Regions from separate parts of the Allobosea sp. 05T439 genome, predicted to be linked through region 1. Evidence: riboswitches for the same ligand, from Rfam matches in the RefSeq annotation. Region 1 holds a riboswitch; each other region holds the start of a gene.
The links. A riboswitch is a leader RNA that binds a small molecule or an ion and turns the genes downstream of it on or off. The one in region 1 is predicted to bind cobalamin.
Positions count from the first base shown of each region.

Region 1 (8,543 bases):
CGCCGCGAGGCGCTGAGCTTCGTCTCCGGTCGTCCGGAACAGGCGACTCAGGCAGAAATGTCAGTACGTTACGGCGACTATCTCCACGTCTATGTGAAGACCGGCATCGCCAACGAGCTGCTCGATCCCGAGCTTGGACGCTTCGATCTCGCCCGCCTTGCGGCTGCGCTCAAGCCGGAGCGCGACCTCCAGTTCGATTATCTCGGCTTCCAGACGCTCTATGACCGCTATTTCCTGCATGTCCGAGGCAATCGCTTCGAGCTGCCGCAGGCCTTCTTCATGCGTGTCGCGATGGGTTTGGCGATCCGCGAGATCGACCGCGAGGCCCGGGCGATCGCCTTCTACGACCTGCTCTCCTCCTTCGACTTCATGGCCTCGACGCCGACCCTGTTCAACGCAGGAACCCTCAGGCCGCAGCTCTCCTCCTGCTTCCTGACCACGGTGCCGGACGATCTCGACGGCATCTTCAAAGCGGTGAAGGACAACGCCCTGCTGGCCAAATATTCCGGCGGGCTGGGCAATGACTGGACGCCTGTGCGTGGCCTTGGCGCTCATATCAAGGGCACCAATGGCGAGAGCCAGGGCATCGTGCCGTTCCTCAAGGTCGCCAACGACACCGCGATCGCCGTCAACCAGGGTGGCAAGCGCAAGGGCGCGGTCTGCGCCTATCTCGAAACCTGGCATGTCGACATCGAGGAGTTCCTCGATCTGCGTAAGAACACCGGCGACGACCGCCGCCGTACCCATGACATGAACACGGCGAACTGGATCCCCGACCTGTTCATGCAGCGCGTCGCCGCCGGAGGCCAGTGGACGCTGTTCTCGCCCGACGAGACGCCCGACCTTCACGATCTCTACGGCAAGCCGTTCAAGGCGGCCTATGAGGCCTATGAAGCCAAGGCCGAGCGCGGTGAGATCAAGGTGTTCAAGCGCCTCAACGCGCTCGATCTCTGGCGCAAGATGCTGACCATGCTGTTCGAAACCGGCCATCCCTGGATGACCTTCAAGGATGCCTGCAACCTGCGCTCGCCGCAGCAGCATGCCGGCGTGGTGCATTCCTCGAACCTGTGCACCGAGATCACGCTGAACACCTCGGCCGACGAGGTCGCCGTCTGCAATCTGGGCTCGATCAACCTCGCAGCCCATGTGACGGCGGGCGGGCTCGACCGGGCCAGGCTCGGCAAGACGGTCGCGACCGCGATGCGGATGCTCGACAACGTCATCGACATCAATTTCTACACGATCCCCGAGGCACGCCGCTCGAACCTGCGCCACCGCCCGGTCGGCCTCGGCATCATGGGCTTCCAGGATGCGCTGCAGACCTTGCGCCTGCCCGCGGCGTCCGAGGGTGCCGTAGCCTTCGCCGACACCTCGATGGAGGCGATCAGCTGGTTTGCGATCTCGGCCTCGGTCGATCTTGCCGCCGAGCGCGGTCGCTACCCGAGCTTCGAAGGCTCGCTCTGGTCGAAGGGCATCCTGCCGATCGACTCGCTCGACATCCTCTCGGAGGCCCGCGACGGCGATGTCGAGCTCGATCGTTCGACGACGCTGGACTGGGACAGCCTGCGCGAGCGGGTGAAGACCACCGGCATGCGCAACTCGAACTGCATGGCGATCGCCCCTACCGCAACGATCTCCAACATCGTCGGTGTCTCGCAGTCGATCGAGCCGTCCTATAGCCAGCTCTACGTCAAGGCGAACATGTCGGGCGACTTCACGGTCGTGAATGCCGACCTCGTCCGCGATCTCAAGGCGCGCGATCTCTGGGACGAGGTCATGGTCTCGGACCTGAAATACTACGACGGAAAGGTCAGTCAGATCGACCGCGTCCCCGACGATCTCAAGGCGCTCTACGCAACCTCCTTCGAGATCGAGACAAGCTGGCTGATCCGCGCCGCCGCACGCCGTCAGAAATGGATCGACCAGGGCCAGTCGCTCAATCTCTACATGGCGCAGCCTTCCGGCAGGAAGCTCGACGAGGCCTATCGCCTCGCCTGGCGGCTCGGCCTGAAGACGACCTATTACCTGCGCGCGCTCTCGGCGACCCATGTCGAGAAGTCGACGCTGAAGGGCACTGACGGCAAGCTCAACGCGGTGTMGGCAACGGTCCCCGTCGCGTCCAAGCCGATCCTCGTCGACATCCCGCTCGACAATGGCATGGCCGTGCCGAACGCCTGCTCGATCGACGATCCGACCTGCGAAGCCTGCCAGTGAGGCAGCGGCGGCATCCACGCTCGCCTTCGCGGCGCGCATGGATGCCCGGCCCTGCCCGATAGCGAACGATACGGACGGCCGGGGCAGACCCGGCCATGACATTCAGACCCGATTGGATATTCATCATGCTCGACTGGTCAGACAGCAAGCCTGCCACCGCCCTCGATCTCAATCCGGCCGCGCCCGGCGGAACCTCTGCCGATGCCACCGGCCTCGGCGAGATCGATCGCTCCGGCGGCCGCGTCAGCGTCGACGAGAAGCGGATGATCAACTGCCGCGCCGATGTGAACCAGCTCCTGCCGCTCAAGTACAAATGGGCCTGGGAGAAATACCTCGCCGGCTGCAACAATCACTGGATGCCGACAGAGGTCTCGATGCAGGCCGATATCGCTCTGTGGAAGTCGAAGGACGGGCTGACCGAGGACGAGCGCCGCACGATCAAGCGCAATCTCGGCTTCTTCGCGGCCTCGGAAAGCCTCGTCGCCAACAACATCGTGCTCGCGATCTACCGTCATCTCACCAATCCGGAATGCCGGCAGTACCTGCTGCGCCAGGCTTTCGAGGAGGCGGTGCACACCCACACCTTCCAGTACATCGTCGAGAGTCTCGGCCTCGACGAGGGCGAACTCTTCAACATGTATCGCGAGGTGCCTTCGATCACCGACAAAGCGGCCTGGGCCCTGAAGCACACCCAGCATCTCGACGATCCCGATTTCGAGACCGGCACGCCCGAGGCCGATCAGGCCTTCCTGCGCGACCTCGTCGCCTTCTACGTGATCTTCGAGGGCATGTGGTTCTATACCGGCTTCGCCCAGATCCTGTCGCTCGGCCGACGCAACAAGATGGTCGGCATCGCCGAGCAGTACCAGTACATCCTGCGCGACGAGAGCATTCACCTGAATTTTGGCATCGACGTGATCAACCAGATCAAGATCGAAAACCCGCATCTCTGGACCAAGGCCTTCCAGGACGAGCTGCGCGGCATGATCCGCGACGCTGCCGAACTCGAGGCCGCCTATGGCCGGGACACCATGCCGCGCGGCTTCCTCGGCCTGAATGCTGCGCTCTGCGAGCAGTACATGCATTTCATCGCCAACCGCCGTTGCGCGCAGCTCGGCCTCGCGCCGGTCTTCGCGGAAACGGAAAACCCGTTCCCCTGGATGAGCGAGGCGATGGACCTGAAGAAGGAGAAGAACTTCTTCGAGACCCGCGTCATCGAATACCAGAACGGCGGCGCTCTGAGCTGGGAGTGAGCTGAGAAGGATGGAGCCGTCTCGCTGCAGGGCTCCATCAGCAGGCGGTGTGGTCGGTGCCTGCGGCTTGACGCCGCCTTGGGCCCCTCTATGGTCGGCCGCGATCAAGGTTCCTCGGGTCCAGGCCCGAAGCTAAGAGGGAATTCGGTGAGGCGCCCTGCGCCGAATCCGAGGCTGCCCCCGCAACTGTAAGCGGCGAGCTCTTCTCCCAACGTCCACTGGCGCTCTCACGCCGGGAAGGCCGGGCGAAGCCAGCGCTGACCCGCGAGCCAGGAGACCTGCCCTGATCGCAGAAGCGTCTTTCGGGCGGGGTGTCCGGGGGGATTTGCGTCGGCGGCAGGTCGTAGACCCGCACCCCCGAACCGATCCGCTCAAGCTCCCGGCTCGTCATCTCGGGGAGCGATGAATTCCATGTCCATGATGCCGAACCACGCGGTCGCAGCCGCGGCAGAGCGCTTGACGCAGACTCGTCGAGCAGTCTATCGAAATTGTAATATTGTTGCATTACAGGATCGGCCGTGCGAGGCCCTCGAGCCTCGCGACGCATGCCGTCGCTCGACGCTATCGGAGACTTCAATGCGCAGCGCCGCACGCCATTCTTGCCTTTCGTTCGTCGCAGCCATCGGCATGTCGATGTCCGGAGCGGCCTTGGCCGCGCCGACGCAGTATCCGCTGACGCTGGAGAATTGCCGGGAGACGATAACGTTCAACCAGGCGCCAAAGCGCGTCGTGGCGGTCGGACAGACGCAGACCGAGATCCTCTACGCGCTCGGGCTCGGCGACAAGGTCGTGGGCACAGCCGTGTGGTTCAGCCCTGTCGCGAAGCCCTATGAGGCGGTCAACGCCAAGGTGAAGCGGCTTGCCGACAACGATCCGAGTTTCGAGGCCGTCGTCGCCCAGGAACCCGACCTCGTGACTGCGATGTTCGAATGGCATATCGGCCCCAACGGCATCGTCGGCAAGCGCGACCAGTTTGCGAGGCTGAAGGTGCCGACCTATGTCTCGCCCACCGACTGCGTCGGAAAGGACAATTCCGGGCCGGGCGACGGCGTCCGCACGCAGATGTTCACGATGGATCTCGTCTACCGCAATATTCGCGAGTTCGGGCAGATCTTCGACGTCTCCGATCGCGCCGAGGCGCTGGTCGCCGAATTGAAGGCCCGCGAGGACAAGGCGGTCGCTTCTGTGGCCGGTATCAAGCCGCAGGATGTCCCCGTCGTGGTCTGGTTCTCCAGCAAGGACATCAAGGGCGACGCCTTCCTGGCCGGCAAGAATGGCGTGCCTGCCTATATCCTGTCGAAGCTCGGCGCCCGGAACGTCATCACCACCAACGAGGAATGGCCGCTGGTCGGTTGGGAGACCGTCGCTTCCGCCAACCCTGCCGTCATCGTCGTGGTCAAGATGGATCGCCGGCGTTTCCCAGCAGATGACATCAATCTCAAGCTCGACTTCCTCAAGACCGACGCGGTTGCGAGCAAGCTCGACGCCAGTCGGCAGCAGCGGATCGTGATCATGGATGTCGGCGCGACCAGGGCCGGGCTTGATACGATCGACGGCATCGAGGCGCTGGCCAACGGCATCAAGAGCTTCGGCCTCACCAAGTGAGCCATGGAGTGGTTCGGCCCAACTGGTTGGCGAGGGGCGCAGTAGCGATCCTCGCCTTCGTCCTGCTGATACTCGCGATCGCGCTCGCCGTGACGATCGGCGAAATGTCGATCCCGCTTGCCACGGTCTTCAGGGCCCTGGGCAACGGGTTGTTCGATCTCGACTACCCCGTGAGCGCGATCCAGCAGGGCGTCATCTTCGACTACCGGTTGAGCCGGGCTGTGGTGGCGGCCCTCTGCGGAGGAGCGCTCGCGCTTTCGGGGGCAATCCTGCAGGCGCTGCTGCGCAATCCGCTCGCAGAGCCCTATATCCTCGGTATCTCGGCCGGAGCCTCGACGGGTGCGGTCGCGGTGATGATCCTGGGCTTCGGCGGTGCTGCGCTCAGCATATCTGGCGGTGCCTTCCTCGGCGCCATTGCTGCGCTCGTCATCGTTGCCTTGCTCGCCGCAGGGGCCGGTGGCGCGACCGACCGCGTGATCCTCGCAGGCGTCGCCGGATCGCAGCTGTTCAATGCGGCGACCGCGACGATCGTCACCACGCTGGCCAGTGCCGAACAGGCCCGCGGCGTGATGTTCTGGCTTCTCGGTAATTTCGGGGGGGTGCGCTGGCCCGATGTCTGGCTCGCTACGCCAGTGGCCTTCGCGGGCTTCGCTGTCTGCATCTTTCATACGAAGGCGCTCGATGCGTTCGCCTTCGGCGCGGATGCCGCGGCCGCGTTGGGCGTGGCGGTGACCCGCGTGCGCATCGTGCTGTTCGTGACGACGGCCGTCATGACAGCGACCATGGTCAGTATCGTCGGCACGATCGGGTTCGTCGGTCTCGTCATACCCCACGCCGCGCGCTTCCTGACGGGCCCAGCCCATGCCCGGCTGCTCCCGGCATGCCTGATCATCGGTGCAATCTTCATGATTCTTGCCGACATCCTGTCGCGGACGCTGGTGCCGCAGCAGATTCTGCCGATCGGCGTCGTGACGGCGCTGTTCGGCGCCCCGGCCTTCGCCTTCATACTCTATCGCGCGAGGCGACCGGCATGACGCTGGCCGCGCGCGACGTCCGTTGGAGCGCCGGAGGGCGCGTGATCGTGGACGGCGTGACGCTGCACGCCGAACCGGGAAAGATCCTCGGTCTCATCGGCCCCAACGGTTCGGGAAAGTCGAGCCTGTTGAGGCTGCTGTGCCGCCTGCGCAAGGTCGCAAGCGGCGTGGTGACGCTGGACGACCGCGAGATCGGCACCTTGTCGCGGCACGACCTCGCCCGGCGCCTGGCCTTTGTCGAGCAGCAGGCGACGACTGAAATCCAGCTCTCTGTGTGCGACGTCGTCAGACTCGGACGGACCCCGCATCGCGGCGCACTCGCGTCCTGGACAGCGGCCGACGAAGACGCGGTCGAGGCCGCGCTGGCACGCGTCGATATGGCCGATCGACATGACCAGTTCTGGCATACGCTATCGGGCGGAGAGCGCCAGCGCGTCCACATCGCGCGCGCACTCGCGCAAATGCCGAGTGAACTTATCCTCGACGAGCCGACCAACCATCTCGATATCCAGCACCAGCTCTCGATCCTGACCCTGATCAGGCGCCTGGGTATCACCTGCATCATGGCCTTGCATGATCTCAACCTGGCATCGCTTTTCTGCGACGAGATCGCCGTGCTGCATGAGGGCAAGCTGGTCGATGCCGGGACGCCGGAAACCGTGATGACAGAAGCGCTGATCCAGCATGTCTTCGGTGTCGCGGTCTCCATCCGCCGCGCCGCATCGGGCCGAAGGCATATCGAGTATCTGATCGAACCCTTTTGAGGCGGGAAAGTCATGACGATGCAGCGAAGCGTTGGGGCCGGCGTCACCGACTACTGGAACGCCCGTGCCCCCAAATTTGATGGTGCTGCCTCCCATGTCGCCCAGAGCGAGCTCTGGCGGGCCGTGCTTGAGGCCGCCTTCCAGGCGGATGGCCACAAGGACGTTGTCGATCTCGGGACCGGGACGGGCGCTTGCGCCCTCCTCGCCGCGTCGCTGGGGCATCGCGTCCGCGCCTGCGACGGGTCTGCGAACATGCTGGCGGTCGCCCGTGCGGCGGCTCGGCAAGCCGGCCTCGGCATTGCGTTTCAGGACGCCACGATCGAAGCGGCCGAGATTACCGATGCGTCGGCCGATATCGTCACGCTCCGCAATGTCCTCTGGACGCTCGAGCGCCCCATTGAAGGGTTGCTGCAGGCCCACCGCATTCTGCGGCCGGGCGGTCTCGTGCTCGTGTCCGACGGGTTGTGGTCGGTGGCTCCTGAATATCGTTCCACCTATCCAGAGGAGCTTGCCGCACGCCTACCCCTGCATGATGGCTTGACGGAAGCCGCAGCACAGGACCTGCTCGCGCAAGCTGGGTTCTCCGGGGTCAGATGCTGGCAGCACCTGTTCCCCGCTTCTCCCTACCCGGGAAATGTCCCCGTATTCGTCCTGACTGCCCGCTCACTCGCTGGCTAGCCGCGCAGGCTTCAGCTCATCAATCGAGCGGGCCTCAAGCCGCGCAGGCTATTGCCCAGGAACCAGTGCCCGGCCCGAGCGAGATCTCCCGGGCGCAGTTGCCGCTCAACGGCCCGTCCGCTCTCGATCAGGGTCTGGCGCAGCACGCCCGGCAAGACACCATCGGACAGGGGCGGTGTGAGCAGGATTCCGTCCCGCTCGACGAAGATGTTGCTGCGCGTTGCTTCGGTAACAAAGCCTGCGCGGTTCTGGAAGACGGCTTCATCGGCCCCGCAATCGACGGCTGCCGCAAATGCGGTCTCGTAGATACGACGGCGCGTTGTTTTGTACCGCAGGAATGGGTCGCCTGCGTCGGCCCTTGCGGCGGCGAGGACGACCTCGAGAGGCCGGTCCGGCTCGGCAGCGAGCACTGGTGCGGCGATACCGAGCACGCCGTTGCGACGGAGTTCGAGGCGGATACGGCGCAGCCCTTGCGGCGCAAAGGTCTCGACCAGCGCAGCAAGACGCGTTTCCGCCTCGTCGCGGTCGAAGCGGAAGCCGAGCGCCCTTGCCGAACGGTCGAGGCGGTCGAGATGCAGGGGCAGCCGTGCAAAACCGGTTTCTTGCGACCAGCCCAGCGTTTCGATCAGTCCGTATTCCTCGGCCAGGTCGGTCAGGACACGGGCCTTGAGCAGGCATTCGGAATACTCGTCCGCAGCACGCGAATCCGTGACGATGCCGCCGCCAACGCCATAGCGGCCGGCACCGCCCGGAAAGATCGTTGCCGTGCGGATTGCGACATTGAAGCGAAGATCGCCATCGGGCGAGATTTGCCCGATCGAACCGGTATAGAGATCGCGCGCGCCGTCCTCGAGTTCGCGGATGATCTCCATCGCACGCAGCTTCGGCGCACCGGTGATCGAGCCGCAGGGGAAGACAGCCCGCAGCAGGTCTTCGAGCGAGAGGCCGGGACGCAACCTGGATGTCACCGTCGACGTCAGCGTGTGAAATGTCGG
Region 1 covers NZ_JBFTKP010000021.1:54,539-63,081, reverse strand. Annotated here, with positions in the region: gene AC1DIO_RS22360 (ribonucleoside-diphosphate reductase subunit alpha) at 1-2,214, shown strand, start outside; gene AC1DIO_RS22355 (ribonucleotide-diphosphate reductase subunit beta) at 2,340-3,467, shown strand; cobalamin riboswitch at 3,558-3,767, shown strand; gene AC1DIO_RS22350 (ABC transporter substrate-binding protein) at 4,044-5,072, shown strand; gene AC1DIO_RS22345 (FecCD family ABC transporter permease) at 5,081-6,106, shown strand; gene AC1DIO_RS22340 (ABC transporter ATP-binding protein) at 6,103-6,870, shown strand; gene AC1DIO_RS22335 (class I SAM-dependent methyltransferase) at 6,883-7,548, shown strand; gene pabB (aminodeoxychorismate synthase component I) at 7,560-8,543, opposite strand, start outside.

Region 2 (11,282 bases), on a different contig from region 1:
GTGGCCGCAAGGAGATGAGTCTTATCAGTCAGCTGAACGGGTTCGTTCGAATCGCGCATGAACTCGGCGATGGCGCCAAAGGTGCCGAGATTCCATTGCGAGGCTGGATCGGCGAGATGAGCGCGCAGGAGCGCACGAATGTAGTCAGGGGCTGTCATGTCACGACTGTTCCGATGTAAGGCGCCGCCAAGGCAGCAGGTAGGGTGCGCCGGCTTCCGAACCGCGGGCCGCGGTAATGCCGAAGACGGCAGCAAGGTTGGCGTCGTTGAGGACGATTCCGGGCGAGCCATCGGCAATGAGCCTGCCGCGATCGAGCAGGATCAGGCGATCGCAGAAACGCGCGGCCAGCGTCAGATCATGCAGGATGACCGCTACCCCGGTGCCGCCGGCAGCCGTCCGGTGCAGAAGCTCCATGACCTCGAGCTGGTGTAGCGGGTCGAGCGCCGCGAGAGGTTCGTCGGCGAGCAGGATCGGCGCCTCGACGGCGAGCGCACGCGCCAGCAGCACGCGCATGCGCTCGCCGCCCGAGAGCGTCTCGACTGTCCTGTCGGCGAACGCCGTGGCGTCGGCCGCTGCGATGGCGCGCGTGATTGCGGCGCGATCGGCCTCGTTCTCGCCGGCAAAGGGCTGGCGATGCGGCAGCCGCCCAAGCCCAACGAGGGCCTCCGCGCGCATCGACCAGTGTACCGCGCCGCCCTGCGCAAGGAAGGCGATGCGCCGCGCCAATTCCTTGCGCCCGAGCGACTTGGCGGTCAGCCCGTCGTAGCGCACCTGGCCGGAATCGGGCGTGACCAGGTCGGAGAGCACGCGCAGCAAGGTCGTCTTGCCAGCACCGTTGGGGCCGATCAGCCCGACCATTTCGCCTGCCGAAAGCGCGATATCGATGTCGCGCAGGATCGGCTTCCCGCCGAGCGTGAGCGAAACTCCCGAGGCTTCGATCTTCATCAGACCTCCCGCCGCAGGCGATGGATCAGGTGGAACAGGAAGGGGGCTCCGATCAGCGCCGTGACCACACCGAGCTTCAGCTCGGGCCGGATCGGGGCGAGGCGCAGAGCGGTATCGGCTGCGAGCGTCAGGATCGCTCCGCCAAAACCGCTGACGAGCAGCAGCCGGCCCGGTCGGTTGCCGACCAGCGGGCGCAACAGATGCGGCACGACGAGGCCGACGAAGCCGATCGCGCCGGTGACCGCGACCGCGCTGCCGACGGCGAGTGCAGCTCCGCCGATTAGTCGGGCGCGCAGCCAGGTCAGGTCGAAGCCGAGACTCTTGGCCGTGTCCTCGCCCAGGGTGAGAGCGTCGAGGGCAGGTGCGGTCGAAAGCAGCAGCAGCCAGCCGAGGAGCATCGGCGGCAGCACGAGCCAGACATGGAGCAGGCTGCGATCCGCGAGCGAACCCATCAGCCAGAATACGATTTCCAGCGCGGCGTAGGGATTTGGCGCGAGGTTGAGCGCAAGCGCGGTCATCGCACCGGCGAAGCTGTTGATCGCAACGCCCGCGAGGATCAACGTCATCGTTCCGGCGCCGCGCCCCATGAAGGCGTAGAGCAGAAGCGTTGCCAGTGCGGCGCCGGCCATGCCGCCCAAGGGGAGGGCGAGCGCCATCGTCGCCGACAAGCCGCTGTAGAAGACCACGACCGCGCCGAAGGCGGCGGCGCTTGAAATTCCGAGGATTCCGGGTTCGGCAAGCGGATTGCGCAACAGGCCCTGCATGGCGGCGCCGGCAAGCCCGAGACTGAAACCGACGAGCGCGCCCAGCAGCGCGCGCGGCAAGCGCAGCTCGACAAGGACGAGCGCCGGCAGGGTCTTCCGTCCGGCGAGGGCGTCGGCGAGGGCCGCCTTGATGTCGAGTGGGGCATACCCCACCGCCATGGAAACGAGCATCATGGCCAGCATCAATAGGGCCAGCATGACAATGAGCCGCGCCAGCTTCGGCGTCGTCGCTCGTACCGTTTCCTGAACCGCCAATGTCATGAGCGCGATCCTTGCGTACGGGAGGCGGCAAGCAGCTCGATCGCATCGAGCACGGCCGGTCCGGCGCAGGTCCAGAGTTTCGAGGGGAGGGCGACGAGCCTGACCCGCTCGCCGAGCTTCGTCAGGAGCGGATGATGAAGGATCTCATGGGCGAGCGAGGGCGGCCCGCCCGGCGTGGTGTTGAGGATCAGCATGTCGGCCTGTCCGAGCGCGACGGTCTCCAGCGCGATCTGGCCGTAATTGTCGATGCCGAGTTCGGCGGCGAGATTGGTCAGGCCGGCGCGGGTCAGGATCTCGTCCACCAGCGAGCCGCGCCCGACCGTGAACCCGTTCGGCCGCAGGACCAGCGCCCTGGGATGGCCCGCGCTTTGGTTGGCGGCGAGCGTGTCGAGGCGCCGGTCGATCGCTGCGATCAGGGCCGCGCCGCGTTCTGGCTCGCCGAGCAGGGCCGCCATCTCGGCGATCTGGGCACGCATTTCAGCGAGATTGCGCGGCACCCCGAATTCGCGGACGGGAACACCGGCCTTCTTCAGCAGCGCGACCGTGCTGCGCGTCGTGTAGGCGCCAGCGATGATCAGATCGGGCTTGTAACTCAGCACCTCCTCCACCAGACCGTGATTGGCCGGGATGGTCTTGGCAATCTCGGCCATGTTGGCGTTGCGCGGGTCCTGCGAGAGCCAGGTGACCGAGGCGATGCGCTCGCGCTCGGCGAGCCGCAGCACCAGTTCGTCCGAGCACATGTTGAGCGAGACGATGCGGGATGGCTTGGCCGGCGTTTCGGCGGCCGTCAGGCCGCCGAAACCGAGCAAGAGGCCAAGCGCCAGAACGGCGCCGCGAGTCATCGCGCGGGCCGCCCAAGGCTTCACAGCGTTACCTTCAGGCCGCCATAGGCGCTCAGACCCGGCACCAGGAAGCCGACGGGGTTCTCGTAGCGCTTGTCCAGCAGGTTATCGATGCGGCCGAAGACACTGAGCCTGTCCGTCGCCTTGTACTCGGCGGCGAGATTGACGATGGCCGCACCCGGCGCCCGCATGCGCGAGATCGAGAAGTCACGGTTTCCGTCGACGCGCTCACCCACATAGATCAGCGTCGCCGAAAGGGTGAGCTTGTCAACCGGGGTCCAGCTCGCCGTCACGCTGGCCTTGTGACGGGGACGGCGCAGCAGTTCCTGCCGGGCGATGTCGTCCTTGGCGATGGTGAAGGTGTAGTCGGCCCGCACCTTGAACTGCGGCGAGATTTCGAGCGCGGTAAAGGCCTCCACCCCCTTGGTCGTGGCCTTGCCGATATTGGCATAGGAGTTCCGCGCCACGTTGGTGACGATCAGGTTCTCGATGTCGTTGTGGAAATAGGTGGCGCCGAACCGGACCTTGTCATCGAGGAGAGGCTGCTCGAAGCCAAGATCCCAGCCGCGGCTTTCTTCCGGCTTCAGGTTGGGATTGCCGAAGAAGTTGAAGGCCGGGCGAGAATCGCTGAAACGCTCGCTCAGGGTCGGGGCCTTGAACCCCGTGCCATAGCTCCCCTTCAGCTTGGTTTCGATTTCCGGCACGATATAGGCTGGCGCGAAGCGGTAGGTCGTGTGGCCGCCAAAGGTCTCGTCATCGTCGTAGCGGATGTTCGAGACCATGAAGAGCCGGTCGCCGAAATTCGACTGGAGTTCGGCAAAGGCGCCCGTATTGCCGTTGGATGCCGTGAGCGCGCGGGTTTCCAGCCGTTCGCGCTCGTATTGCAGACCCATCACCAGGGTCTGCCCCTTCATCAGCTCAAGGTCGCCGCGCCAGTCGACCTTGGTGCGCTCGCCGAGATTCTCCGTCGGCAGGCCGAGGATACCAATCGCATTCGGCGTGCGGCCGGTGCGGTCCTGATTGCTGTAGGACAGGCCGAAGCGATTGACGAAGCGCCCACCAAGCGGATCCCAGACGACCTCTCCGCGGGTGAAGGCCTGCTTGTAGTCCTGGCTGCTGCGGAAGCTGCTGGGCGTGCTCGGAAAGCCGGAATCGCCGGTGAAGAGCAGGTAGCCGTCAGTGTAGCGGCCGACCCAGTTCAGCGACAGCGTATCGGACAGCGCGACGCCGAACCGGGCCGAATAGGTCCAATTGTCGTAGGAATTCGGGTTGACGCGGCGCCCCGACGGCACGAGCCCGGGAGGCGTCACCGGGGTCGAATCCGATTTGAAATGGGCGATGCTGAGGGCGTAGTTGAAGCGGTCATCGCCGCCGCTGAGGCCGACCGACTGGTTGAAGGTGCCGTATGAGCCGGCCTCGGCTCGGGCCGTGAGCTTCGGCGGACCCTCGCCACGCTTGGTGGTGATCGAGATGACGCCGCCCAGCGCGTTGGCGCCGTAGAGGCCGCTTTGCGGTCCGCGTAGCACTTCGATGCGCTCGATGTCGTCGGTCAGCATCGAGCCGAAATCGAAGGAGCGGTTCGGGGTCGACGGGTCGTTGGCCTCGATGCCGTCGATCAATACCTTGACGTGGTTGGAGTTGGTGCCGCGGATGAAGACCGAGGTCAGCCCGCCCGGCCCGCCGGTCTGCACGATATTGAGGCCGGGAACGGCGGCGAGCGCCTGCGGCAGGGTCCGGCGCTGCTCGCGCTCGATATCACCGGCAGTGATGACGGTCACGGAATTGGCGATCTCGCGCGCTGGCGTGGGTCGCGTCGTCGCGCTGACGACGATTTCGTCGAGGGCAATCGATTCGGTGGCTGACTGGGCGGATGCCTGGTTGGCGGGGAGGGAGCCGGCGGAGACAAGGAGCGACAGGGTGATGAGCAGCCGGCTGCGCCGGGCAACCTTGGGAGGACGGATCACGATGGAACCTCGGGCGTTGACGTCTGTGGCACGTCACCGCGAACGCGAGGCCCCGTCCGCTGCCCTTAGCCAGCGTGCAGTTCAACAAGCGATCGAAACACCCCGTCCGAACGTGTTCGCGTGTGACCACGGCTGACGGCAGGTCTCCTGGCTCGCGGGTCGGTGCCTTGTCGCCGCCTTCCCAGGTCCGAGGGCCCCAGTGGCGTGTGGCGAAAGGCTCGCCGCTTACAGTTGCGGGGGCAGCCACGGCATTGAATGGCGAACCATCCGCACCGCATTCCCTTTTGATCCCCTAAGGGAACCGTCGCTGGCGAGGTAAGGCCGGAACGGCCGCTGCGTCAATGATCGTTGGTGCGGGTGTCCCCAGGCGAACGCAGGTCGTCATCCCTCAAAATGCGCCAGCTCGGTCCCTCGAGATCGCTGAACTGGCCGGTGCGCATGCACCAGAAGAAGGCCGCCAACCCCAGCAGTCCGAGACCGAGTGCCAGGGGGAACAGGATCACCAGGATATTCATGACGCCACTCCCGTATTCTGCCGCGGCAGGCCGCGTCCCGCGCGCAGCGCGTTGAGCGTGACCACCAGTGACGAGCCCGACATCGCGACGGCTGCGACGAGCGGCGTCGCGAAGCCCGCGACGGCAATCGGCACCGCGACGGCATTGTACAGCACCGCAAACCAGAGGTTTTCCAGCATGAGGTTGCGCGCCCTGCGGGCGATGCGCAGGCTGTCGGCGACCGGCATCAAGCTGTCGCCGATGAAGACAATGTCGGCCGAGGCCTGCGCCAGGTCGGTCGCGCTGATCGGCGAGATCGAAACATGGGCCTTGGCAAGGGCCGGAGCGTCGTTGAGCCCGTCGCCGATCATCAGCACCTTGCGCCCCTTGGCGCTGAGCCGGTCGAGCGCCTTGAGCTTCTCGTCGGGACGCAGGCCGGCTTCGGCCTCCGTGATACCGAGGGCCGAGGCGACCGGCGCGACAGCTTCGCTTCGGTCGCCGGAGAGAATGCGGATCTCGAGGCCGAGACCGCGTAGCGCGGCGATACAGTCGCGCGCCTCCGGCCGGATCTTCTGATCGACCGCGAAGATGGCGCATTCAGTGCCATGGCGCCAGGCGATCAGGGAGGCTGAGGGATGGCGCGCGGCGACGATGGCGGCTTCCGCCCCGGCCTCGCAATAAGCGACGCTGCCGAGACGGGTCTCGATCCCATCCACAATCGCGCTCAGGCCTGCGCCGTGATTTTCGCTGACATCGCTCGCAGGAGCAGGATGGCCGGCGGCACGGGCGATGGCGCGGGCGAGAGGGTGGCGGCTCGCGGCTGCCAGCCTGCCCGCCGCCTGCAAGGTTGCGGTATCGATCTCAGCGCCATTGACCAGATCGGGGTCCGGCAGGGTGAGGGTGCCGGTCTTGTCGAAGACAGCGACATCGGCTTCGGCCAGGCGCTCCAGCGCATCGCCCTGTTTCAGCATGACCTTGCGCTTGAACAGGGCAGACGCAGCAACGACCTGCACGGCCGGAATCGCCAGCCCCAGCGCGCAGGGGCAGGTGATGATCAGGACGGTGATGGCGATGATCAGTGCTTCGGGCCAGGGCAGGCCGAAGGCCATCCAGCCCAGCAGGGTCGCGAGCGCCGTGGCGTGGACGAGAGGGGCGTAGACCCTTGCCGCCCGATCGGAAAGCTTGACATAGCGGGAGCGGCTTTCGACCGCGCGCGCCATCAGGGCATCGATCTCGTCGAGCAGGGTGCCGCTGGCTGCGGCTTCGACCTTGACGGTCAGGGCCCCGGAGAGGTTCACGGTGCCGGCATAGACCTGCGCGCCGGCCATGACGGCATGCGGCAGGGTTTCACCGGTGACGAGGCTCTGGTCGATTTCGGAGGAGCCGGTCTCGATGATGCCATCGACACTGACGCGCTCGCCCGGCTKGATCAGGACGCGGTCGCCGGGCACGATGGCCGCGATCGGCGTCACCATCGCCTCGCCATTCGGCATCAGCCGGGTCGCGGTTTCGGCCTTCAACGCGGCAAGATTGCCAGCGAGGTCGCGCGTGCGGCGGCGCATCAGCTGGTCGAGATAGCGCCCGATCAGCAGGAAGAAGATCAGCATCACCGCGCCGTCGAAATAGGCATGCTCGGCGTGGTTCCAGGTCACCACCACCGACATGCCGAGCGCGAGCACGATGCCGAGCGTGATCGGCACGTCCATGTTGACGGCGCGGGCGCGCAGAGCCCGGAGCGCACTCTCGAAGAAGGGGCGGCCGGCATAGGCGGCGGTTGGCAGGGCAATCAGCGCCGAGAGCCAGTGAAAGAAGTCGCGCGTGACCGGATTGATGTCGCTGCTATTGCCCGACCAGACCGAGACGGAGAGCAGCATGATGTTCATCGAGGCGAAGCCGGCGACGCCGAGATAGCGCAGCAGCCGCCTTTCCTCGCTTGTGTCGTCCTCACGGCCGGAGGCGGGCAGGAAAGGGTAGGCCTTGAAGCCGAGCCGGGAGAGGCGCTCGATCACGGCCTCTGGGCGCAGTACGCCTTCCGTCCATTCCACCGTGACGCGCTTCAGCGCGAGATTGACCCGGGCGCTGAGGATACCGGTCTCATGGGCAAGGCCGTTCTCGATCGCGTGCATGCAGCCGGCGCAGCGGATGTTCTCCACCGCGAGTTCCATGCCCGCGACGCCGCTTTCGCGATGGCGGATGAAGACGGAGAGATCCTGCTGCGCGGCCATGAGCCTCACTCCTTCAGCATCATGCGGCTGCGGGAGGAGAAGGCCGGGTCCCGATCGCGCTTTGCCTCGACCACCAGGGTCCAGGCGCCGGCATGCAGCCCCGGCACCGTCGCGGAATAGTGGCCCGGGGCAGTTTCGGTCAGCGTCACCTCGCGGTCCTGCTGCCGCGTCGCCGGGTGCTGGAGCTTCGCCTCGACTGCGAGCCCTGTGACAGCTGCGCCCGCCTTGTCCTTCAGCAAGAGCGAAACGACCGCGTCGGCGCCGGCACGCACGACCTCGCTCTGGGCCAGCCAGCCGCGTGCGGCCTGGGCCTGCATGCGCGCGATCTCGCCGTTGAAGCGCTGGCTGGTCTCGTAGGCGCTCTTCACATCGGCGCCGGGCATCGTCCGGATGGCCGAGACCATCATCACGCCATTGACGCCCGCGACCACGATGAAGAAGCCGATCATGCCGAAGAGCACGGCACGCCCGCTGAGCTCGAAGGGCCGGCGCCGAGTTGGCGCCGGTGGGGCTGGAAAATCGATCGGCATGATGAAGCCTCCGCAACAGGTCATGATGCGTTCTCTAGGGAGCGATGAAATGATCCCCGGCGGTCACGACCTCTCCGGCGAACAGGTCGGATGCGGTGAAGGTGATCGTCTGGGATTTGTCGAGAGGAATGCCGGCCGGCACTGTCACCAGCGCGCGGATCTCGCGCGAGGAATCGGGGTCGACCGTGATGATCGGGCGAAGATCGGCCGTCGCCTGGGTTCCGACGGTCTCGACCCGGATACCGGGCAGGCCGGAGACGGTGAGCGCGAAGGGACGGGAATCCGGGCGTTTGTTCAGCAGGCGGATGGTGTAGGCGTTGCGGATCGAGCCGTCGCTGAGCGTCACGAAGAGCGGGGTGCGCTCGTGCAGCACGGAGATTCCCGCCGTGCTGCGGGTTGCGAGCTGGTAGATCATGGCTCCGCCGACGAGCCCGATCAGCGCGGTGTAGATCAGGGTGCGGGCGCGGATCAGGCGATAGACCGGCTTCTGGCCAGCGATACGCCGCTTGACGTTGTCGTCGGTGTCATAGGCGATCAACCCGGCCGGGCGGTTGATCTTGAGCATGACCGTATCGCAGGCATCGATGCACAGGCCGCACTGGATGCAGTCCATCTGCGAGCCATCGCGGATGTCGATACCCGTCGGGCAGACCGCGACGCACTGGTAGCAGTCGATGCAATCGCCAGCCGGCTCGTTGGCGGCACGCAGGCGCGTGGCCTGCTTGACCGAGACGCGCGGATCGCCGCGATCGTAGCGATAGGTGACGTTGAGGGCGTCGTCGTCGGTCAGCGCTGCCTGGATGCGCGGCCAGGGACACATGAAGGTGCAGACCTGCTCGCGCATGATCCCGGCGAGCGCATAGGTGGTGAAGGTCAGGATGCCGATCCAGACATAGGCCGAGAGCGGAGCCGTGAAGGTCGCGAGTTCCCGCACCAGGGTTGGCGCATCCGCGAAATAGAGCACCCAGGCGCCGCCGGTCCACCAGGCGATCACGAGCCAGACCAGGTGCTTGCCGGTCTTCCGGGCGAGTTTGTCGGCGGTCCAGGGCCCCTCGTCGCGCTTCATCCGCTCGCGCCGGTCGCCCTCGAAGGCGCGCTCGACGGCGAGGAAGAGGTCGGTCCAGACGGTCTGCGGGCAGAGATAGCCGCACCAGACCCGGCCAGCGACGGCATTCATCAGGAACAGCATGAAGGCGGCCAGGATCAGCAGGCCGGTGAAGTAGTAGACCTCCTGCGGCCAGATCTCGATGAAGAAGAAATAGAAGCGGTTATTGGCGATGTCGGCGAGCACTGCCTGGTTCGGCAGGTTGGGGCCGCGGTCCCAACGCAGGAAGGGCAGGAGATAGTAGATGCCGAGGCAGAGGACGAGGATGAGCCACTTGGCGCGCCGGAACGGGCCCGACACGCTCTGTGGGTAAACTTTCTTCGACGGCGCGAAGAGCGGAGCGTCTTCGCTTTCCGCGAGTGCCATGTCATTGGCCTCCGCCGAGCGAGTGGACATAGACGGTCAGCGCCTTGATCGTGGTCGGGTCGAGACGCTGGCCCCAGGCGGGCATGACGCCGTTGCGGCTGTTGGTGATGGTCTCGGTCAGGGACGCGAGATCCATGCCGTAGAGCGAGATGGCGTCGGTCAGGTTCGGCGCGCCGAGCTCTTGATTGCCCTTGCCGGCAGGCCCATGGCAGGCCGCGCAATTATCGGCGAAGAGCTTGCGGCCGAGTGCGAGGTCAGCCTTGGGGGCAGTCGACAGTCCGGCCAGTTCGCGCACATGGTTGGCGACCGCGCTGATCTCGTCCCTCTTCAGCATGCCGTCGCGCCCGAAGGCCGGCATCTGGCTGACGCGGGTGTCGTTGTTGCCGGCGACGCGGATGCCGTGCTGCAGCGTGGTCTGAATCGCGGCAAGCGAGCCGCCCCAGAGCCACTCGTCGTCATTCAGGTTGGGATAGCCCTTGGCGCCGCTGCCGCCGACGCCGTGGCAGGCGGCGCAATTGTCGCCGAAGGCGGCCTTGCCCTGTGCCATGGCGACGCGAAACAGGGCGGGGTCGGCCTTGATCTGCTCGAGCGAGGCGTCGGCGAGGCCGCTGGCCAGCGCGGCGCGATCCTTGCGCATGACCGCGAGATCGTCCTCGATCTCCTGTCGCGAGGCGTAGCCGATGACGCCCCTGGTCGCGTCGGTCAGCAGCGGCCAGGCCGGGTAGATGACCCAGTAGCCGACCGACCAGATGATCGTGGCGTAGAAGATGCCGAGCCACCAGCGTGGCAGCGGGGTGTTGAGCTCGCGGATGCCGTCCCACTCGTGACCGGTGGTCGACTGGCCGGTGGCGGCATCGAATTCCGAGGCAGGGTCGTGATGCTTGTTCATGGCTCAGTCCTCCCGCAGGGGAGTGCGGGCGGCCTCGTCGAAGCGCGCGCGGTTGCTCGGCCAGAGCGCGTAGAGGCAAATGGCCAGAAAGGTGCCGACGAAGTAGAGTAGGCCGGCGGATTGGGCGAAGCCCGCGAGCCAATGGTAGGTCGAATCCATGGTGCCCTCGCTCAACGGATGTTGGCCTTGGTGTCGTAGAGCTTGAAGTCGACGAGCGTGCCGAGGACCTGCAGGTAGGCAATCAGCGCATCGGCTTCGGTGACCCGCTTGGGATCGCCGTCGAAATCGCGAATCTGGACCTTGGGGTAGCGCGCTTCGAGTTCGGCCGCCTTGGGGTGGTCGGGCGTGGCCTGGGCCTCGAGGTCGCTCGCGGCTTGCGCGATCATCTCGTCGGTATAGGGCACGCCGCCGCCGCGATTGGCGCGCAGGTGATCGGCGATGTCACCGAAACGAAGCTCGGTTTTCGCCAGGAAGGGGTAGCCCGGCATGATCGACTGCGGCACCAGCGCGCGCGGCTGGTTGAGGTGGCCGAGATGCCATTCGTCGGAATACTTGCCGCCGACGCGGGCGAGATCCGGACCGGTCCGCTTCGAGCCCCACTGGAAGGGCTTGTCGTACATGCTCTCGGCTGCCAGCGAGTAGGGTCCATAGCGCTCGATCTCGTCGCGCAGCGGCCGGATCATCTGGCTATGGCAGTTGTAGCAGCCCTCGCGGACATAGATGTCGCGGCCGGCGAGCTCCAGCGGCGTATAGGGCCGCATGCCTTCGACCTTCTCGATCGTGTTGCGGAGGTAGAAGAGCGGCGCGATCTCGACGAGACCGCCGACCGAGATGACCAGCAGCACGCCGATCACCAGGATGATCGAGTTGGTCTCGAAGATCTTATGCTTGAGCCAG
Region 2 covers NZ_JBFTKP010000004.1:101,918-113,199, reverse strand. Annotated here, with positions in the region: gene AC1DIO_RS06125 (DUF6925 family protein) at 1-158, opposite strand, end outside; gene AC1DIO_RS06120 (ABC transporter ATP-binding protein) at 160-945, opposite strand; gene AC1DIO_RS06115 (FecCD family ABC transporter permease) at 945-1,970, opposite strand; gene AC1DIO_RS06110 (ABC transporter substrate-binding protein) at 1,967-2,812, opposite strand; gene AC1DIO_RS06105 (TonB-dependent receptor plug domain-containing protein) at 2,833-4,776, opposite strand; cobalamin riboswitch at 4,897-5,097, opposite strand; gene ccoS (cbb3-type cytochrome oxidase assembly protein CcoS) at 5,115-5,291, opposite strand; gene AC1DIO_RS06095 (heavy metal translocating P-type ATPase) at 5,288-7,495, opposite strand; gene AC1DIO_RS06090 (FixH family protein) at 7,501-8,025, opposite strand; gene ccoG (cytochrome c oxidase accessory protein CcoG) at 8,060-9,496, opposite strand; gene ccoP (cytochrome-c oxidase, cbb3-type subunit III) at 9,498-10,385, opposite strand; gene AC1DIO_RS06075 (cbb3-type cytochrome c oxidase subunit 3) at 10,389-10,544, opposite strand; gene ccoO (cytochrome-c oxidase, cbb3-type subunit II) at 10,556-11,282, opposite strand, start outside.
Region 2: another riboswitch for cobalamin. It lies ahead of AC1DIO_RS06105 (TonB-dependent receptor plug domain-containing protein); the one in region 1 lies ahead of AC1DIO_RS22350 (ABC transporter substrate-binding protein).

Region 3 (11,282 bases), on a different contig from region 1:
GTCGTAATGATGGCTGACCCGACGCCCGACACCCTGGACGACGAGCCGCATCGGCTTACCGGGAATCGCCGAAAAACCCTTCAGGCGCAGCACGCCCTCGGCCTCCGCGGCCCTGGCAACGCGGGCCGCCAGCTCCTCGGGCGATGTCGCCGCGGCGAGAGCGAAATCGAGGCTTTCGAAATCGTCGTGGTCGTGGTCCTCGGCGCTCTCATGGTGCGAGGGGCGTCCAGCGAGATCGGCCTCGGCAGCCGCGTTGAGGCCAATAATCAGGGCGGGCTCGACCTTGCCATGGGCCGTCTCGACGATCTTGATCGCCTTCGGCAGATGCGCGGCGATCTCGGCCTTGACGCGTTCGCGGCCGGCCGCATCGACGAGGTCGCTCTTGTTGAGCAGGATCAGGTCGGCGCAGAGGATCTGGTCCTCGAACACTTCTTCGAGCGGGTTGTCGTGCCCGACCGCGGCATCCTGCGCCGCCTGCGCAGCGAGAGCGGCGGGATCATCCGCGAACTGGCCATCCGCCACGGCCGGACCATCGACCACGGCGATGACACCATCGACCGTGACACGTGACCGAATGGCCGGCCAATTGAACGCGTTGACCAGCGGCTTCGGCAGGGCAAGCCCCGAGGTCTCGATCAGGATGTGTTCCGGCGGGTTCGGCCGGTCGAGCAGCTTTTCCAGCGCTGGCACGAAGTCGTCGGCGACGGTGCAGCAGATGCAGCCATTCGGCAGCTCGACGATGTCCTCCGCGGTGCAGCCGGAAATGCCGCAGCCGTCGATGAAGGAACCGTCGAAGCCGAGATCGCCGAACTCATTGACCAGCACGGCGATGCGCTTGCCCCCTGCATTCTCCAGCAGGTGCCGCACCAGTGTGGTCTTTCCGGCCCCGAGGAAGCCGGTGATGATCGTGCAGGGGATCTTGCCCAGCGAGCGGGCTTGGGGAGCGTTCATGATCTCATCCTTGTTGGCGCGCCGGGAGAGGCGGTACGCGCGCGACCACGCCCTTGCGGAACGAAGCGGGTCTTTCTTTCCAGGGAACGATACCGTTTGCGCTGGCTGCAAAGCTTGCAGCTGCGTCAACGATTTCGGCGATATGGGTGTCTGCGTCGAGATCGCCGATCAGATAGGTCCATTTGCCGTCGGCCGCCAAGGCGACGGTGCAGGGGCGATTGCAGACCGCGAGGCAGTCGACGGGTTCGACCGGAAGCGTCCCGCCGTCGCGCGCGATGCGTTCGCGCAGCGCCTCGGCAAAACCCAGTCCGGGCTGGTCGTAACCCTCCGGCAGGTCCGCCCGCGCGCGCCGGCAGGCGACGCAGACGAAAATGGTGACATCGCCTTCGGGCATAGGCCGGTTCCTTTGCTTCCGGCGCGATCCCGGGGGATCGCGCTCAGCGTCAGGCCTTGGCCGGGGCTGCGGCACGGCGCGTCGCCCAGGGCCAGAGCACGCCGACGGCAAAGCCGGTAGCGAGCCAGAGGGCAGCCTGGAGCGCGAGCGAGAGCGCGGCGAAATGCGCTGCGATTTCGGCCGGGACCTTGCTCTCCGGGGCGGCGGGATGTGGTGCGCCGATCAGATGCGGGACGAGCATGGCAAGCACGGCAAGTGCCCGCAGCCAGCTCGCCTCCGTCCGCAGGAAGACCCAGAGGCCGCCGGCGGTGACGAGCGCGGTGGCGATCCACCAGGTCTGGCGGTGGAGCAGTTCGGCTGACGCGCTGCCGGGCAATTCCGGTGCGAGCCCGGTCGCCGGCACGAGGCCGAAGGCCAGGAAGCCGCAAGCCGCCCAGATCAGTGCGGTCCGTTCAGTGATGGCATCGCCCGCTGCGATCATGCCGCCGAGCAGCAGGGCGGCAAAGCCGATCGCGGTCGCAATGGTGACGATGGTGGTGAAGGCCGTGCGCTGCAAGCCGTCCTGTGGCTTCCACTCGGCGTGGTCGGCTGCGTCGGCGCCGCCATGGGCAAGGACGATCCTGGCATCGCCGGTGAAGCTGGCGTGCTGAAGCTCGGCTGCGCGCAACGCCGTCTCAAAGGTTTCCGCCTTGAGGATCAGCGGCGTGGTGGTGACATGCTGGAGTGCTGCGACCAGGAGCCCAGCAAGAAGCCCGGCCAGAAGACTGACCGTGAGAACACGATTGACCATGTTGCCTTTCCCTCAGTGGCAGGGAAAGGCGAGGGTGTGGCGCGTGTCGTGGGCTGCGTTGTGAACGCTGGTCGAATGGGCGAAGCCGACGGTGAAGATCAGGGCTGCGCCGAGTGCCAGGGCAGCTGCGACAGCCTTGACGCGCTCGGATGCGCTGGCCTGGGTGGTGATCGAAGCCGTATTCGTCGTCATCTCGGTCTCCTTGGCCACCCCGCCGGCAGCCCGCTGGATTGCATCACTCATCGACGGCAGGTCTCCTGGCTCGCGGGTCCGGATCTCTCGCCGCCTTCCCGGGACAATCCCAGTGGCCGATGGCGCGAAACTCGCCGCTTACAGTTGCGGGGGCAGCCGCGGTATCGCACCGCGTTCCCTTTTCACCTCCTTGCAGAGGCACCGTCGGGGATGATCATTAGCCATCTGCACGGTGCTGTGCAATGCAGCGATCGTGATTGCGAGCGCAGTGAAGCGATGTGATCTCTGATGGCCTGTCCCGGCTTGTTTCGCTTCGCTCGCCAGGTCCGTTCCTTAGGCTGATCTTCCCTGGGTTGAGATTTTGGCAGTGGCAGCGATCCTTTCCCCTCTTACCCTCGTTCTGGGCGGCGCCCGCTCCGGCAAGAGCCGCCATGCCGAGGCCCTGATCGAGATGGTGCCGGCGCCCTGGATCTATCTCGCCACGGCGCAGGCCTATGACGATGAGATGCGCGCCCGGATTGCCGAGCACCGCGCCCGCCGGTCGCAGGATTGGATGACCATCGATGCGCCGCTGGCCCTGGCGCAGTCGATCCGCGCGGTTCCCGCGGGGCAACCTGCCCTGGTGGACTGCCTGACGCTCTGGCTGACCAACGTGATACTGGCAGAGCAGGATGTGGCGGCTGCAAGCCGGGAACTGGTCGAGGCCTGCGTTTCGGCACGTGGCCCGGTGGTCCTGGTTTCCAACGAGGTCGGGCTCGGTATCGTGCCCGAGAATGCGCTCGCCCGACGGTTCCGCGACGAGGCGGGGCGGTTGCACCAGATGCTTGCGGCGCGGGCCGACCGGGTGATCTTCATGGTCGCCGGTCTGCCGATGCAGGTGAAATGAGCAGGAGGTTCCGATGACGATCGATGCTGACGAGGCCGCCCGCCACAAGGCCAAGATGGAAAAGCGCAAGGCGGTGCAGGATGCCGAGGTCGCCGCCAAGACGATCGAAAAGGGACTCCTGATCGTCAATACGGGGCCAGGCAAGGGCAAGTCGACCGCCGCCTTCGGATTGATCCTGCGGGCTCTCGGCCATGACTGGCGCGTCGGGGTGGTGCAGTTCATCAAGGGCGCCTGGGCGACAGGTGAACGCAAGGCGCTCGACGCCTTCGGCGATCGCATCGTCTGGCACACGATGGGCGAAGGCTTCACCTGGGAAACGCAGGACAAGGCCCGCGACATCGCTGCCGCCGGGCGCGCCTTCGCCAAGGCCAAGGCGTTGATGGACGATCCGGAGATACGCCTGCTCGTGCTCGACGAACTCAATATCGCGCTGCGCTACGACTATCTGCCGCTGGCGGAGGTGGTCGAGACATTGGCGAGCCGGCGCCCTGATCTGCACATCGTCGTCACCGGCCGCAATGCCAAGCCCGAGTTGATCGCCGTCGCAGACCTCGTCACCGAGATGACGGTGGTCAAGCATCACTTCGCGGCGGGCGTGAAGGCACAGGCCGGGATCGAGTTCTGAGGCCAGGGCATCGACCCGAAACGTGGATCGCAGCTTTCGGGAAAGTCGAAGCAAACACAGAAGGTGAGATCGTCGTTCCCGATGCGATGCCCGGTCCGATGAACTAGAGGGCGAGCGCGGTGACGGCCCCCGCAACGGCGAGCCCCCACAGCAGCAGACACGCCCTCCGATAGAGAGCGAGCGCCCGCCGGATATCCGCCGCTTCCGCTTCGGCCCGGCCGTCCCCCATCCACCCGTCGTCGACCCTGACATCGCCATAGACGCGCGGGCCCGCCAGCCGGAGGCCGAGCGCACCTGCCATCGCGGCTTCCGGCCAACCGGCATTGGGCGAACGATGATGGCGGGCATCGCGTCGGACAGCTCGCCACGCATTGGCGGGGTCTGACGTTTTGTCGAGTGCGGCGGCTGCGGTCAGCAGCAGCGCGGTGAGGCGAGAGGCGGGAAGGTTGACGAGGTCGTCGAGACGCGCCGCCGCCCAGCCGAAGGCGAGGTGGCGCGGTGTCTTGTGGCCGATCATCGAATCGGCGGTATTGATCGCCTTGTAGAGCGCGCCGCCCGGCAGGCCGCCGACGCCGAGCCAGAAAGCCGGAGCGACGATCCCGTCCGAGAAATTCTCGGCAAGGCTTTCGATTGCGGCGCGGGAAACTCCGGCTTCGTCGAGGGTTTCGGGGTTGCGGCCGACAATCATCGAAACGGCGATGCGTCCGCCTTTGAGCCCGTCCCGCTCCAGTCCTTCGGCGACCCGTGCGACATGCTCGTGCAGGCTGCGCTGTGCGATGAGGCTGGAGGCGACGAGCGCGAGGGGCAGCCAGCCCAGCGGGCCGAGGCCGCGGCAGAGCAGGGTCAGCCCCCATGAGATGGCGAATGTGGCGGCAAGCAGCAGCGCGAGGGCGAGGCCGCCGGCCGCCTTGCGCACGATGAAGGAGGCGCGCTCGCGATTGAGCATCCGGTCGAGCCGGGAGATCAGCGCACCGATCCAGGTGACGGGATGGCCGATCAGCGCATACAAGCCCTGGGGGTAGCCGAATCCCGCCTCGATGATCAGGGCGGCGGCGAGGAGCGGTAGGGAATCGGACAGGCTCATGCGGGGCGGGAATGGCTGAGGCGGCAGGCAAGGTCTGGCATGGCGGCGATCTGGCACAGGCGAAGGCGCTGTTCCCGGAGGCGCCCGAGCCATGGATCGATCTTTCGACCGGGATCAATCCCATCCCCTATCCGGTTCCTGCGCTGCCGTTAAGCCTCTGGCAGCGCCTGCCGGGAGTGCGGGACGAGGCGGCATTGCTCGCTGCGGCACGCGAGACGTACCGGGTGCCCGAGACGGCCGGCATCGTCGCGGCGCCCGGCACTCAGATCCTGATCGAACTGCTGCCGTGTCTTGCGAACACCGGGCCAGTCGTCGTGATCGGCCCGACCTATGCCGAACATGCGGTGGCCTGGCGCAAGGCGGGGATGGACGTGCGGGAGAGCGCAACGCCCGCGGAGGCGGGCGATGCGGGCGTGGTCGTGCTGGTCAACCCGAACAATCCCGATGGGCGGGTGATTGAGCGCGCGCAACTCACGGCGGTTGCGCGTGACCTGGCCGGACGAGGCGGGTTGCTCGTCATCGACGAGGCCTTCATCGATTTCATGCCCGAGGCGAGCCTGATCCCCGAGCTGCCACCGGCGACGCTGATCCTGCGCTCCTTTGGCAAGACTTACGGGCTTGCCGGCTTGCGTCTGGGTTTCGCGATCGGCGAGGCGCGCCTGACGGAGGCCTTGCGTGCCGCGCTCGGTCCCTGGGCCGTCGCGGGGCCGGCGCTTCATATCGGGGCGCAGGCGCTCAGTGACACGGACTGGCTCGCGGCGGCCGCCGGTGCCCGGGCCAGCGATGCCGCCCGCCTCGATGCCTTGCTGGCGTCGCGAGGCGTGATCGTTGGCGGCACCTCCCTGTTCAGGCTGTTGGCGACGCCGGACGCACCGGCACTCTTCGCCCATCTCGGCCGCGACGGCATCTATGTCCGCCGCTTTCAGAACAATGCGAGCTGGCTACGGCTTGGCTTGCCCGGCGACGAGCCGTCCTGGCAGAGGCTCGCCGCTGCTCTGGCATCCTTTCTGCCTCCTGATGCCGCCTAGGGGGCGCATGCATGGAAGGGCGGGACGGAGCCGTTTCGCATGATTAAGCTGGGTTTTGTCATCACGGGGGAATGCAATGAAGCCTTGGCCGCAGGAAAGAGAACTCACGATCGGCTTCGCGCATGCCGCCTACCAGTTGGGAGCGGAGTTCTCCGCGCGGGCGCGCGCCGCGAGGAGCTTTGAGGTTCGCAGCCTCGATGAACTCAAGGCGCGCGCGCCCGAAGCCGATGTCCTCGTCGTCTCCGGACTCTGGCGCAACGAGCTGATCGCCGCCTGCCCGCGCCTGCGCTTCGTCCAGTCGATCAGCGCCGGCACGGATCAGTTCGACAAGGCCGCCTTCGCCGCGGCCGGCATTCGCCTCACCAGTGCGCAGGGGGGCAATGAGCGCGCCGTTGCCGAACACGCGATGGCGCTCATCCTGGGCCTTACCCGTCAGATCCACCTCGCTCGCGACAACCAGATGGCAAAGCATTGGCGGCCGATGATCGGTGATCGCGCCCGACGCGAGGACGAGCTCGGCGGCAAGACGCTTGTCATCGTCGGCCTTGGACGGATCGGCCTGCGTTTGGCGAGGTTGGCTGCGGCTTTCGGTCTGCGCATCATTGGTGTGCGCCGCAGCGAGCGGCCCGTATCAGGCATCGATGCGATTGTGGCGACGGACAAGCTGGGCACGGTTCTGGCTGAGGCCGATATCGTGGCGTTGACCTGCCCGCTGACGCCCGAGACCGAAGGACTGATCGGCAGCGAGGCGCTGGCCGCCATGCGTCCGGGCTCTCTCCTGATCAATGTTGCGCGTGGCCGTGTCGTCGACGAGGCGGCGCTGCTGGCGGCGCTGGGTTCGGGGCGCCTGGCTGGCGCCGGACTCGACTGCTTCCATGACGAGCCGCTCCCACCGGCCTCGCCCTTCTGGGGGCAGCCGAACGTCATCGTCACCCCGCACAGCGCCGGCGAGACGCGCGCCTATGAGACGAACGTCGTCGACATCCTCCTCGACAATCTCGACCGGCTGGCGCGTGGCGACGCGGAGTTGCACAACCAGATCGTTTAGATCATGGAACCGGAACGAAGTCCGGTCCCATGATCTGACTGTGATCGCATCGGTCTTCCCGGTTTCGGGCCGATACCTGACCGGGCGGTCGCTTACGCCTCGTGCAGCCGGCGGTAGATGCCGTCGGCCTTGACCAGGTCGGCATGGCTGCCCTGCTCGGCGATCCCGGTCGAATCCACCACCACGATCCGGTCGGCATCGCGGATGGTCGCGAGACGATGCGCGATCATCAGCGTGGTGCGGCCCTGCGACAGATCCGCAAGCGATTGCTGAATGGCGCGCTCGGTTTGCGTGTCCAGCGCCGAGGTCGCCTCGTCCAGGATCAGGATCGGCGGATTCCTCAGGAAGATGCGAGCGATGGCGAGGCGCTGCTTCTGCCCGCCCGAAAGCTTGACCCCGCGTTCGCCGATGATGGTGTCGAGCCCGTCGGGCATCGCCGCGATGACCTCGTCGAGCCGCGCGCGCCGCGCGGCCTCGACGATCTCGGCCTCGCTCGCCTCGAGCCGGCCATAGGCGATGTTCTCGCGCATCGTGCCGGCGAAGAGGAAGACATCCTGCTGCACGATGCCGATCTGCCCGCGCAGCGAGGCCAGCGTCATGTCGCGGATATCGATGCCGTCGATGGTGATGCTTCCGCCGCTGACTTCGTAGAAGCGCGGCAGCAGGGAGCAGATCGTCGTCTTGCCGGCCCCGGACGGGCCGACGAACGCGATCGTTTCGCCCGGCTTGATATGCAGGTCGATGCCGCTGAGCACGGGGCGGCCGGTCTGATATGCGAACGAAACGCCCGCATAGCGGATTTCGCCCGAGAGTCTCGGCGCAGTCACCGCATTCGGTCGGTCGGCGATATCAGGCTCGGTGTCGAGGAACTCGGTATAGCGCCGGAAGCCGGCAATGCCCTTCGGATAGGTCTCGATCACCGAATTGATCTTCTCGATCGGTCGGAAGAACACGGCGATGAGCAGCAGGAATCCGACGAAACCGCCCTGGCTCAGGCTGCCGGTGATGACGAGATAGCTGCCGGCGACCATCACCACCATCTGGGTCAGCCGCATGCTGAGATAGCTCAGCGAGATGGTAGCCGCCATGATGCGGTAGGCATCGAGCTTGGTCTGGCGGTAGTTCTGGTTGTCACGGGCGAAGAGCCGCCGCTCGTGCTCCTCGTTGGCGAAGGCCTGGACGACGCGGATGCCGCCGACATTCTCCTCGATTCGCGCGTTGAAGCTGCCGACCCGCCCGAAGAGCTGCTGCCAGTTATGCGTCATGCGCCCGCCATAGCGGCCGGTCAGCCAGCCGGTCAGCGGCACGATCGCGGCAGTGACGAGCGCAAGCTCGGGGCTGACCATGAACATCAGCACGAAGGCGCCGAACAGGGTCATCATCGCGATGAACAGGTCTTCGGGCCCGTGATGCGCGACCTCTCCGATCTCCTCGAGGTCCTTGGTGAGGCGGGCCACGAGATGGCCGGTCTTCTGGTTGTCGAAAAAGCTGAAGGAGAGCTTCTGCAGATGGTCGAACGCCTTCCGCCGCATCTCGGTCTCGATATTGATGCCGAGCATGTGGCCCCAATAGGTCACGATCGCCATCAGCCCGCTATTGAGCAGGTAGATCACCAGCAGTGCGGCGGCGCAGGCGAGGATCAATCCCCAGTTCTGGCCGGGCAGCAGCCAGTCGATGAAGAACTTCACCGCGATCGGGAAGGCGAGCTCCAGCAGGCCCGACAGCACTGCGCAGGAAAAATCCAGCAGGAAGAGGCCGCGATGCGGTGCGTAATAGGCGAAGAAACGGCGAAGCATGATGACGATGTCTTTTCAAATCCGGATCGCGCACGATTATCCGCGGGTCCAGAGGCCGGAACGGGGCCGGCCCCTTCTATAGGCTCTGGCGTGCCGGAGCGGAATGCCGGCGATGCATGGCCGGGCACTGATCACTCATCGCCAAGCCGGGGCCCGGAGCTCCGCCGCACTCCAGATGGGCCACGTCAGCGATTGTAACGCACCGGCACCGCGAGCGAGATCGTGCCGCCCCCGCCGACGCCGGCAGGAGGCGCCGGGACGGGGCTTGCCCTGCGGATCATGCTGACGGCCTCCTCATCGAGCGTGGCATCGCCGGAGCTACCGGCGAGTCGCGCGGACAGGACACGCCCGCCCCGATCGATCGAGAAGGCAATCTGCACCGTGCCGGGACGCGCGCCGCCCGGGAAGCGCTTGTAGCGATTGAGATGGGCGATCAGCATGCCGCGCCATGACGCCGTCGAGGCGGAGGGCGATGCAGCGGAACCGGTTGGCGCGGAGGAAGGAGCAGCGGCGGGCGCGGCCGAGGCGGGGGGCGCGGCGGCTTCCTTGGCCCGTGGCTTCTCGCGCTCGACCGGCTTGCGGCGCTCCACGATGCGTGGCTTGGGCGGCGTCGGCTTGCGTTCGACGACCTTCGGCTTCTCGGGGGCAGGCGGAGGCGGGGGAGCGAGCACGGCTGCAGCATCGGGCAGCTGCGGCAGTTCGGGCAGCTTGATCTCAGGCTCGGGCAGATGGACCGGCTCGGGTATCACCTCGGGTTCCGGAGGCGGCTCTGGCTCCTTGACCGGCTCGGGAACAGGCTCCGGGGTTGGTGGGGGCGGCTCGGCCTCGGTCGCCTGGGGGGCAAGGGGCAGGTCGGCAGCGGGGGCCTCGGGCGCAACGGAAACCGCCGCAAGCTCGATCATCACGGCAGGCTCGGGCGCGCCGGCCGCAGCCTCTCCCGGCCGCCAGCTCAAGGCCAGCCAGGCAATACCGCCATGCGCCGCCACCACGACGAGCCCAGCCGAACTCCAGCGCAATAGCGCCGGCCAGAGGCGTCGTGATGCGCTGCCATCGAGAGACCCGGTCTTCATGGCTTCACACCCGCGACCGGCGCGGCCGCCTGGCCCGTATCCTCGAGCCCGACCAGCGCGATCTTCAGATAGCCGGCATTGCGCAGGAGGTTCATCACATCCATCAGCTCGCGATAGGCGACAGTCCCGTCGGCGCGCAGGAAGACTCTCTGCTCACGGTCGCTGCTGGTTTGCCGGTCGAGGACACTCTGCAGCGCTTCGCGCGGGACGGGGTCGTTGCCGAGCGCGAGCGAGAGATCGCCCTTCACGGTAAGGAAGACGGGCTTCTCGGGCCGCGGCTGCGGCTGCGCGTTGGAGACGGGCAGATCGACGGCGACATCGACGGTGGAGAGCGGGGCTGCGACCATGAAGATGATCAGCAGCACGAGAATCACGTCGATGAAGGGTGTGACGTTGATCTCGGAGACCTCAGCCAGATCGCCGTCCTGCGGATCCTTGAGCGAAACGGCCATCGTTCACTCCGCCGACATCAGCGGCGGCACCGCATGCAGCGAGCGGCCGGGACGCTGCGCCGCACGCCGCGCACGCTCAAGGTCGCGCGAGAGGTGGCGCAGGACGTCGCCCGAGGCGTCCGACAGCACGGCGCGGTAGCCTGCGATCGAGCGCGAGAAGACATTGTAGATGATGACTGCGGGGATCGCCGCGACGAGGCCGATCGCAGTCGCCAGCAGGGCTTCGGCGATGCCGGGCGCGACCACGGCGAGATTGGTGGTCTTCGACTGCGAGATGCCGATGAAGGAGTTCATGATGCCCCAGACAGTGCCGAACAGGCCGACAAAGGGGGCGGTCGAACCAATCGTCGCGAGCAGGCCGGTGCCCTTCGCCATATCCCGGCCGGCACGCGCCTCGCGCCGTGACAACGCGATCGCAACGCGCTCCTTGATGCCGTCATCCGAGAGATCAGCCGAACGGCGGACTTCATCGCGAGCGGCCTGAACCAGCTCGGCGACGACGCTGCGTCGTGCATGGCCGGCAGAGATCCTCTCGGCGGCGATCTCGAGGCTGTCCGCCTCGTCCAGCCGGCGTGCGGCCAGCCGCGCCCTGGTCTTGGCAGCCATCAGCTCCAGGCTCTTGGCGAGCCAGATCGTCCAGGTCACCAGCGATGCGAAGGCAAGCCCGAGCATCACCGCCTTAACGACGATGTCCGCCGCCATGAACATGCCCCAGGGCGAAAGGTCATGAGGAAGCGCAGCAGCGGCGACCGGGGCGGGAGCTTGCGGTGCCGGCAGTTGCTGGGAAACAGCCGTCTGTTCATGGGCGCCGCTCGGGCTTGCGGCCATGTTCGGCGCCGGCGTCGCAGGCGCGGTCGTCGCGGCTGGGGGGGGCGCCGGCTGCTGGGTGGTCGGCGCGCTTGCTGGCGCCTGCGCGAAGCTTGTTCCGATTGCGGGGCCAATTGTGAGGGACAGTGCCAACAGCAG
Region 3 covers NZ_JBFTKP010000028.1:33,835-45,116, forward strand. Annotated here, with positions in the region: gene cobW (cobalamin biosynthesis protein CobW) at 1-951, opposite strand, end outside; gene AC1DIO_RS25335 (DUF1636 family protein) at 956-1,345, opposite strand; gene AC1DIO_RS25340 (CbtA family protein) at 1,395-2,135, opposite strand; gene AC1DIO_RS25345 (CbtB domain-containing protein) at 2,148-2,378, opposite strand; cobalamin riboswitch at 2,366-2,548, opposite strand; gene cobU (bifunctional adenosylcobinamide kinase/adenosylcobinamide-phosphate guanylyltransferase) at 2,689-3,213, shown strand; gene cobO (cob(I)yrinic acid a,c-diamide adenosyltransferase) at 3,227-3,838, shown strand; gene cbiB (adenosylcobinamide-phosphate synthase CbiB) at 3,942-4,922, opposite strand; gene cobD (threonine-phosphate decarboxylase CobD) at 4,934-5,950, shown strand; gene AC1DIO_RS25370 (D-2-hydroxyacid dehydrogenase) at 6,027-6,998, shown strand; gene AC1DIO_RS25375 (ABC transporter ATP-binding protein) at 7,091-8,794, opposite strand; gene AC1DIO_RS25380 (energy transducer TonB family protein) at 8,980-9,864, opposite strand; gene exbD (TonB system transport protein ExbD) at 9,861-10,316, opposite strand; gene exbB (tonB-system energizer ExbB) at 10,320-11,282, opposite strand, start outside.
Region 3: another riboswitch for cobalamin. It lies ahead of AC1DIO_RS25345 (CbtB domain-containing protein); the one in region 1 lies ahead of AC1DIO_RS22350 (ABC transporter substrate-binding protein).